DNA from 2 places in the Buttiauxella sp. AC038 genome. Region 2 is predicted to be linked to the other one. Evidence: predicted binding sites of a transcription regulator. Region 2 holds the regulator's gene; the other holds the start of a gene.
What was found. The regulator PurR, encoded in region 2, represses purine synthesis genes. The targets are predictions, from matches to a motif close to CANGCAAACGTTTGCNTG.
Positions count from the first base shown of each region.

Region 1 (4,428 bases), 2.2 Mb from region 2:
TTGCTGGCGATTGCTCGTATCGCGGGTGAAACCGCCCCGCTGCTGTTCACGTCGCTCTCCAACCAGTTCTGGAGCACTGACATGATGCAGCCGATTGCCAACTTGCCAGTGACGATATTCAAATTTGCGATGAGCCCATTTGCCGAATGGCAACAGTTAGCCTGGGCTGGTGTTCTGATTATTACCCTTTGCGTACTGCTGCTAAATATTCTGGCGCGCGTGATTTTTGCAAAGAGTAAACACGGTTAAATTTTGCGGCGCGGCAAAGGCGGCGTCGGATGGAGATTAAGAAACAGATGAGTATGGTCGATACTACCCCAGACAAAATTCAGGTTCGTGATTTGAACTTCTATTACGGTAAGTTCCATGCCCTGAAAAACATCAATCTGGATATCGCTAAGAACCAGGTTACCGCGTTCATTGGCCCGTCAGGCTGTGGCAAATCCACCCTGCTGCGTACATTCAACAAAATGTACTCGCTCTACCCGGAGCAGCGTGCGGAAGGTGAGATTCTGCTGGATGGGGAAAACATCCTCACCCAGAGCCAGGATATCGCCCTGCTGCGTGCCAAAGTGGGCATGGTATTCCAGAAGCCGACGCCATTCCCAATGTCGATTTATGACAACATCGCGTTCGGCGTGCGCCTATTTGAGAAGCTGTCACGCAGCGACATGGACGAGCGTGTGCAGTGGGCTTTGACCAAAGCCGCATTGTGGAATGAAACCAAAGATAAATTACACCAGAGCGGATACAGTCTCTCCGGTGGCCAGCAGCAACGCCTGTGCATTGCACGCGGTATCGCGATTCGCCCGGAAGTGTTGTTGCTTGATGAGCCGTGTTCAGCCCTTGATCCCATTTCAACCGGTCGTATCGAGGAGCTTATCACCGAGCTTAAACAGGATTACACCGTGGTTATCGTGACGCACAACATGCAGCAGGCCGCGCGTTGCTCCGACCACACCGCGTTTATGTACCTGGGCGAGCTTATCGAATTTAGCGAAACCGACACGCTATTTACCACACCAGCTAAAAAGCAAACCGAAGATTACATTACTGGCCGCTACGGTTGATTTGGAGAAACAAATGGATAGCCTCAATCTCAACAAACACATTTCCGGCCAGTTTAACGCCGAGCTGGAATATATCCGCACTCAGGTTATGACCATGGGTGGGCTGGTGGAGCAACAGCTTTCTGATGCGATCACCGCCATGCACAATCAAGATGGCGAGCTGGCAAAGCGCGTTATCGAAGGCGACCAGAAAGTTAACATGATGGAAGTGGCAATCGATGAAGCCTGTGTGCGCATCATCGCTAAGCGCCAGCCAACCGCCAGCGACTTACGCCTGGTGATGGCTATCATCAAAACGATTTCTGAGCTGGAACGTATTGGCGATGTGGCAGATAAAATTTGCCGCACGGCACTGGAGAAATTCTCGCATCAACACCAGCCGCTGTTGGTGAGCCTGGAATCACTGGGCCGCCACACCGTGCAAATGCTGCATGACGTGCTGGATGCGTTTGCGCGTATGGATCTCGACGAAGCTGTGCGTATCTACCGCGAAGATAAGAAAGTTGACCAGGAATATGAAGGCATCGTGCGCCAGTTGATGACTTATATGATGGAAGACTCGCGCACTATTCCAAGTGTGCTGACCGCGTTGTTCTGCGCGCGTTCTATCGAGCGCATCGGCGACCGTTGCCAGAATATCTGCGAGTTCATCTTCTACTTCGTCAAAGGACAGGACTTCCGTCATGTCGGTGGCGACGAGCTGGATAAGCTGCTGGCGGGTAAAGACCCGAAAGAGTGAGATCTATGAGTGGGGAATCCCGCTCTGTGAATATCATATTTAGTAAGCCGGATGAGCATGATTGCTATCCGGCTTTCTTTTTTACTTCGTAATATCCCAGCCCCGCGCACGCCATAACTCCGGCAACTGCGCTAAATCGGTAAAGGTTGTCACTTTTGGGTGGTCAATCGGCTTGTTATGCGGGTCGGCGCAAAAATAGAAAACTTCCATGCCTGCGGCAATACCTGATTGTGCACCAGCCATTGAATCATCCACCAGCACGCAGTTTTTCACATCCACATTCATCGCGTTGGCGGCGTGGTACATAATGGCCGGGTCCGGTTTCCACGTCTGAATATCGTAGCCGCTAAACAGTTTGTCCGGGAAATGGTGGAGCATGCCGGTTTTGCCCAGCGACTGATGCATCTTGCTGACCGGGCCGTTGGAAACGATACACATCGGCACGGTGATTTTCTCGACTAACGCTGCTGCCCCTTCAATCTCAACCAGTTCGCTGTCGAACAGCCGAGAAACTTCCGCGCGATAAATCGGCTCCAGCTCCTCTTTTGGCAAGCTCACTCCATGTTGGGCATTTATCGTGTCGATTATCTCGTAGAGCTTGATCCCCTTGAAGGTCTTATGAACCTCATCGAGCGCAAGCTCGATGCCGTATTGCGCAAACATATGCACGTAGGCTTTGGAGCAAATAACCTCACTATCAACGAGCGTGCCATCGCAGTCGAAGAACACCGCATCTATCCGGGACATACCGCCTCCTTTTATTAAAGTGAACATGCATCTTACCCAATTTGCGCAATTTTTGCGGCACGCAATCGTTGCCGTATAAGAAAATGCAATGAAAAAAAATCTGTGTTGACCATCATGTTTTGTATTTTTTGGTATAGGATAGCGACGGATTTTCCCTCTCAATGTTCGGAATTAAGACTAATGAGCCAACCACAATCTACTCCGGCCGCAAATCCGGGGCTGCTCGAGCGCGTGTTTAAACTGCGCGAACACGGCACCACGGCCCGCACTGAAGTGATCGCCGGTCTTACGACCTTCCTGACGATGGTGTATATCGTTTTCGTCAACCCGCAGATCCTTGGCGCCGCTGGTATGGATACCCAGGCCGTTTTTGTCACCACCTGTTTGATTGCCGCATTAGGTAGCATCCTGATGGGTATTTTCGCCAACCTGCCAGTCGCACTGGCTCCGGCAATGGGCCTGAATGCGTTCTTCGCCTTTGTGGTTGTTGGCGCGATGGGGATCTCCTGGCAAATCGGGATGGGCGCCATTTTCTGGGGTGCCGTAGGTTTGCTGTTGCTGACCATTTTCCGCGTGCGTTACTGGATGATTGCTAATATTCCGGTGAGCTTGCGCATCGGTATCACCAGCGGTATTGGGCTATTCATCGGGATGATGGGCCTGAAAAATGCCGGTATTATCGTGGCTAATAAGGACACGCTGGTAACCATTGGTAACCTGACTTCGCACAGCGTACTGCTGGGCGCGCTGGGCTTCTTTATTATCGCCATCCTTGCCTCGCGTAATATTCACGCAGCCGTACTGGTTTCGATTGTGGTGACTACGCTACTGGGCTGGATGTTGGGCGATGTGCAATACCACGGCATTGTTTCTGCACCACCAAGCGTGTTGTCTGTTGTGGGTCAGGTTGATTTAGCCGGCTCCCTGAACATTGGTCTGGCGGGCGTTATCTTCTCCTTTATGCTGGTTAACTTGTTTGACTCATCCGGCACGCTGATTGGCGTAACAGATAAAGCAGGTCTTGCCGACGAAAAAGGGAAATTCCCACGCATGAAGCAAGCGCTGTACGTTGATAGCGTTTCATCTGTTGCGGGTGCGTTTATCGGGACTTCTTCCGTTACCGCGTATATCGAAAGCACTTCTGGTGTGTCTGTTGGCGGGCGTACTGGCCTGACGGCAGTTATCGTTGGTTTGCTGTTCTTGCTGGTGATCTTCCTGTCACCGCTGGCGGGTATGGTTCCGGCATATGCAGCAGCAGGTGCTCTGATTTACGTTGGTGTGTTGATGACATCCAGCCTGTCGCGTGTGAAATGGGATGACCTGACTGAAGCGGTTCCGGCGTTTATTACTGCCGTGATGATGCCATTTAGCTTCTCAATCACCGAAGGTATCGCACTCGGCTTCATCTCTTATTGCGTGATGAAACTCGGCACGGGCCGCTGGCGTGAAATCAGCCCATGCGTGATTGTTGTGGCGCTGTTGTTTGTGCTGAAAATCGTATTTATTGACTCACACTAATAGTGTTTTGTAGGGTGGATTAGCGTAAGCGACATCCACCATAATTTATGCCTGTTTTGTCGGATGTCGCTGCGCTATTCCGACCTACGTATGATTCTCTCTGCGATACCTGCCCGGCGGCTGATTAAACGTGCGCGTAAATATCCGCGTAAACGTCTGCTGCGAATCAAAACCATACTTCAGGCTAATATCGTAAACCTTGTTATCGGTATCGCGTAAATCACGTGCTGCCAGTAGCAATTTACGATCGCGGATATATTTCCCGAGACTCTCGCCTTTGTACTGCATAAACAAACGCTGCAAGTGCCACTTCGAATAACCCGCATGACTGGCAATATCATCAATGCGTAATGG
Region 1 covers NZ_CEEDCQ010000001.1:54,567-58,994, forward strand. Annotated here, with positions in the region: gene pstA (phosphate ABC transporter permease PstA) at 1-249, shown strand, start outside; gene pstB (phosphate ABC transporter ATP-binding protein PstB) at 297-1,070, shown strand; gene phoU (phosphate signaling complex protein PhoU) at 1,084-1,809, shown strand; gene yieH (6-phosphogluconate phosphatase) at 1,891-2,556, opposite strand; gene AC0IXI_RS00265 (NCS2 family permease) at 2,737-4,074, shown strand; gene AC0IXI_RS00270 (RamA family antibiotic efflux transcriptional regulator) at 4,159-4,428, opposite strand, start outside.
Region 1: AC0IXI_RS00265 (NCS2 family permease) is a predicted target of PurR. The motif match lies at 2,615-2,632, and genes of this name have one in related genera.

Region 2 (4,428 bases):
CGAAAAATGCAGCAAGCCGCGTAAAGGCCATAAAGCGCATTGTGTAAAAGTTAAATCAGAGCAGCCAACGACGATTGCTGCGGCGCATAAAGTCCGTGTGCAAAAAGCACAAAAAACGGCAATGAACAAATTGATGGGCCAGATAGGCAAACCGTATCGTTGGGGTGGCACCTCGCCGGTTACCGGTTTCGATTGCAGCGGTCTGGTTTACTACGCATACAAAGATTTAGTGAAGTTCCGTATTCCTCGTACCGCTAACGAGATGTATCACCTGCGTGATGCCTCATCTGTAGATCGTGGGGAGCTTGAAACTGGTGATTTGGTCTTCTTCCGCACCCAAGGTCGGGGCACCGCTGACCATGTTGGCGTGTACGTGGGCAACGGTAAATTTATTCAGTCACCGCGTACCGGACAAGATATCCAGATAACCTCACTAAGCGAAGACTACTGGCAGCGCCACTATGTCGGTGCCAAACGCGTTATGACCCCTAAAACAATTCGTTAAACTCTATTTATCGAAAACCTGCGCCTGCCCTTCCTTGGGCAGGTGAGTTCCCTCTTTTGCTTATCCTTTCAATTTGTTACCCTAAACCCGCACTAAAAGTGATGTTTAACAATAGATACCCAAAATAATTCGAGTTGCATCGCAGCCAACAAAGATGCAGCTCGAAGTATGAAGGGTAATAAGGAGTCAGCAATGTCGTTCGAACTACCTGCACTACCATATGCAAAAGATGCTTTAGCACCGCATATCTCCGCCGAAACTCTGGAATACCATTACGGTAAACACCATCAAACCTATGTCACTAACCTGAACAATCTGGTTAAGGGCACTGCGTTTGAAGGTAAAAATCTCGAAGAGATCGTTCGTACTTCCGAAGGCGGCGTGTTTAACAACGCAGCACAGGTTTGGAACCACACCTTCTACTGGAATTGCCTGGCACCAAATGCTGGCGGTGAACCAACTGGAGAGCTTCTGGAAGCCATTAATAAGTCGTTTGGTAGCTTTGCTGAGTTTAAACAGCAGTTCACTGATGCAGCTATTAAAAACTTTGGCGCTGGCTGGACCTGGCTTGTCAAACAAGAAGATGGCGCTCTGGCGATTGTCTCTACCTCAAACGCGGGTACCCCACTAACAACAGCGGCAACACCGTTATTGACTGTGGATGTGTGGGAACATGCGTACTACATCGACTACCGCAATGCTCGTGCTGGCTATCTTGAGCATTTCTGGGCGTTGGTGAACTGGGAGTTTGTTGCTAAGAATCTGGCAGCATAAAACCTAAAATATATGGGCCGCGATTGCGGCCCATTTTAATCAGAGCGATGTATCAGTGCAGTACGGCGGTTAACGCGCCACACACAATCAGTGCCAAAACAACAACCGTGGTCATGATTGAAAATTTCAGATCGGTACTCATTAGCAAACTCCTTTTATTACCCTACAATCGGTGTGTCGGCTTGATTTTCCCACAATCAGACATAAAAATCCCCCTGGTTTTAACCTGATATCGCTTTTCCCTCTTTCACTTTTCTCCTGGATAGGCCAAAATCCCACGCTAATTTATTGCGTACCATCTATTCAACGCCCTCCTCCCGTTTTATGTCGCAATCCCGGCATACCTGCAACCTTAACGTTGCCTCAGGAGTTGGCGTACGCAAACGTTTAACACATTGGTTATCAGGGGTTTACGATATGGCCCGGAGTGAAATTTAATGGCGACAATCAAGGACGTAGCGAAGCTCGCAAACGTTTCCACTACAACCGTATCACATGTGATTAACAAGACCCGTTTTGTGGCGGAAGAAACACGTAACGCGGTCTGGGCGGCAATCAAACAATTGCACTATTCGCCGAGCGCCGTCGCGCGTAGCTTGAAAGTTAATCACACCAAAACGATTGGTTTGCTAGCTACTTCTAGCGAAGCACCCTATTTTGCCGAGATAATCGAAGCTGTCGAAAATAGCTGCTTTGAAAAAGGCTACACCCTGATTTTGGGTAATGCGCACAATAATTTCGAAAAACAGCGCGCCTATTTATCCATGATGGCGCAAAAGCGCGTCGATGGGCTGCTGGTGATGTGCTCTGAATATCCGGAATCATTACTGACTATGCTTGAAGAGTATCGTCACATCCCAATGGTTGTGATGGACTGGGGCGAAGCCCGCGCAGATTTCACCGACTCCGTTGTCGATAATGCCTTCCACGGTGGCTATCTGGCTGGACGTTATTTGATTGAACGTGGTCACCGCGAAATTGGTGCAATCCCTGGCCAAATGGAGCGTAATACCGGTGGCGGCCGCCATGCTGGTTTTATGAAGGCGCTGGAAGAAGCTGGGATCGCTATTCCTGAGAACTGGATTGTGCAAGGTGACTTTGAACCTGAGTCAGGCTACCGCGCCATGCAGCAGATTATCGGTCAGTCTCAGCGCCCTACCGCAGTATTCTGCGGCGGCGACATTATGGCGATGGGCGCAATTTGTGCTGCTGATGAAATGGGTTTACGCGTACCGCAGGATATTTCCATTATCGGTTATGACAACGTGCGTAACGCTCGTTATTTCACACCGGCATTGACCACCATTCACCAGCCGAAGGACTCGCTGGGTGAAACAGCTTTCAATATGCTGCTGGATAGAATCGTCAATAAACGCGAAGAGTCGCAATCAATTGAAGTACATCCGCGCCTGATTGAACGCCGTTCAGTGGCAGATGGCCCATTCCGCGATTACCGCCGCTAAAAACAGTCAAAGGAGCCTGCCTAAGCAGGCTCTTGCAACCACTCCTGATTCATCGTCTCGCTATCCCCTAAATACTCCAGCAGCCAGGCCAGAGCTGGCGAAGCATCATTTTGCCGCCATGTCAGGCAACATGCCGCGTCCGGGAACGGGTTATCGAGCGTCAGCTCACTCCACTGCCCTGAAGCCAACCACGGCTTTGCTATATGCAATGGCACCATACCAATACATAAACCCGCGCTAAGACAATCAGAGCCAGATTCCCAGTCTGGAACCACAACTCGACGCTGGTTATCCAAAAGCCAGGTAATACGCTTCGGTAGCGAACGGGAGGTATCTTCCAGTACTAACGACGGCCAGGCTCGCAGATCATCATCACTTAAGGTTCCGCCCTGCTGTGCCAGTGGGTGATTTGATGACACCACACAGCGCCAACTCAACGTCCCCATATCGCGGAACGCATAACGCCCCCCGACAGGAATAGCTTGTGTCGCACCAATCGCGACTTCAACTCGCCCATCAGCCAGCGCATCCCACACGCCGTTAAACACTTCCTGGAATATACGCAGTTCGATATCCGGAAAATGACGATAAAAATCCAACACCAACTGACGCGTTCGTTCAGGTTTAACGATGTTATCAACTGCGATAGCCAGGTGCCCGCGCCATCCATTTGCGATCTGTTGACACTGCTGCCGTGTCGTCATCATTTTTTTGATAACAGAGCGGCCTTCTTTCAGGAAAAAGACGCCTGCGGGGGTTAATTCAACATCCCGATGGCGACGTTCGAATAACGGAACCGCTAACCAATCTTCAAGTTGCCGTACCGTATAGCTGATAGCTGACGGAACGCGGTGCAGCTCTTGTGCTGCACCACTGAAGCTGCCATTGCGCGCTACCGCATCTATCACTTCCAGCGAATATTCTGACCACATTTCTCTGCTCACAAAATTTTTGAATGCAACCTACAAATATTAGCGTTTCACAAGCCTATTTGCACTCCGTACACTCTCGCGGCGATCAACCTGCAAGATAAAACAAGAGAAAATTATGCAACCATCAAAAGGATTTCTTATCTGGCTGGCTGGATTAAGTGTTCTGGGCTTCCTTGCCACAGACATGTATCTGCCTGCTTTCGCTGCCATTCAGCAAGATTTACAGACCGATGCCTCCGCCGTTAGTGCGAGCCTGAGCCTGTTCCTTGCGGGCTTTGCGTTTGCCCAGTTAATGTGGGGGCCGCTGTCAGACCATTTCGGACGTAAACCAGTTTTGCTGGCCGGTCTGAGTCTGTTCGCCGTCGGTTGTATTGGAATGTTGTGGGTAGAAAGTGCCACCGCTCTGCTGGTGCTGCGCTTCGTTCAGGCCGTTGGTGTTTGTTCTGCCGCAGTAAGCTGGCAGGCACTGGTGACCGATTACTACCCGGCAAACCGCGCAAATCGTATTTTCGCCACGATTATGCCGCTGGTTGGCTTGTCTCCGGCACTGGCACCGCTGCTCGGTAGCTGGATTTTGGTGCACTTCGACTGGCAGGCGATCTTCGCCACCCTGTTTGCAATCACCCTGGTGCTGATGATCCCAACTCTGCGTCTGAAACCACGTACCCAGCATCACCCGCAAACAGAAGACAATAAAGTCAGCTTTATGTCGTTACTGCGCTCTCGTGTTTATAGCGGCAACGTGTTGATTTAC
Region 2 covers NZ_CEEDCQ010000001.1:2,272,940-2,277,367, reverse strand. Annotated here, with positions in the region: gene AC0IXI_RS10825 (C40 family peptidase) at 1-505, shown strand, start outside; gene sodB (superoxide dismutase [Fe]) at 698-1,279, shown strand; gene cydH (cytochrome bd-I oxidase subunit CydH) at 1,332-1,421, opposite strand; gene purR (HTH-type transcriptional repressor PurR) at 1,717-2,742, shown strand; gene punR (DNA-binding transcriptional activator PunR) at 2,763-3,674, opposite strand; gene punC (purine nucleoside transporter PunC) at 3,790-4,428, shown strand, end outside.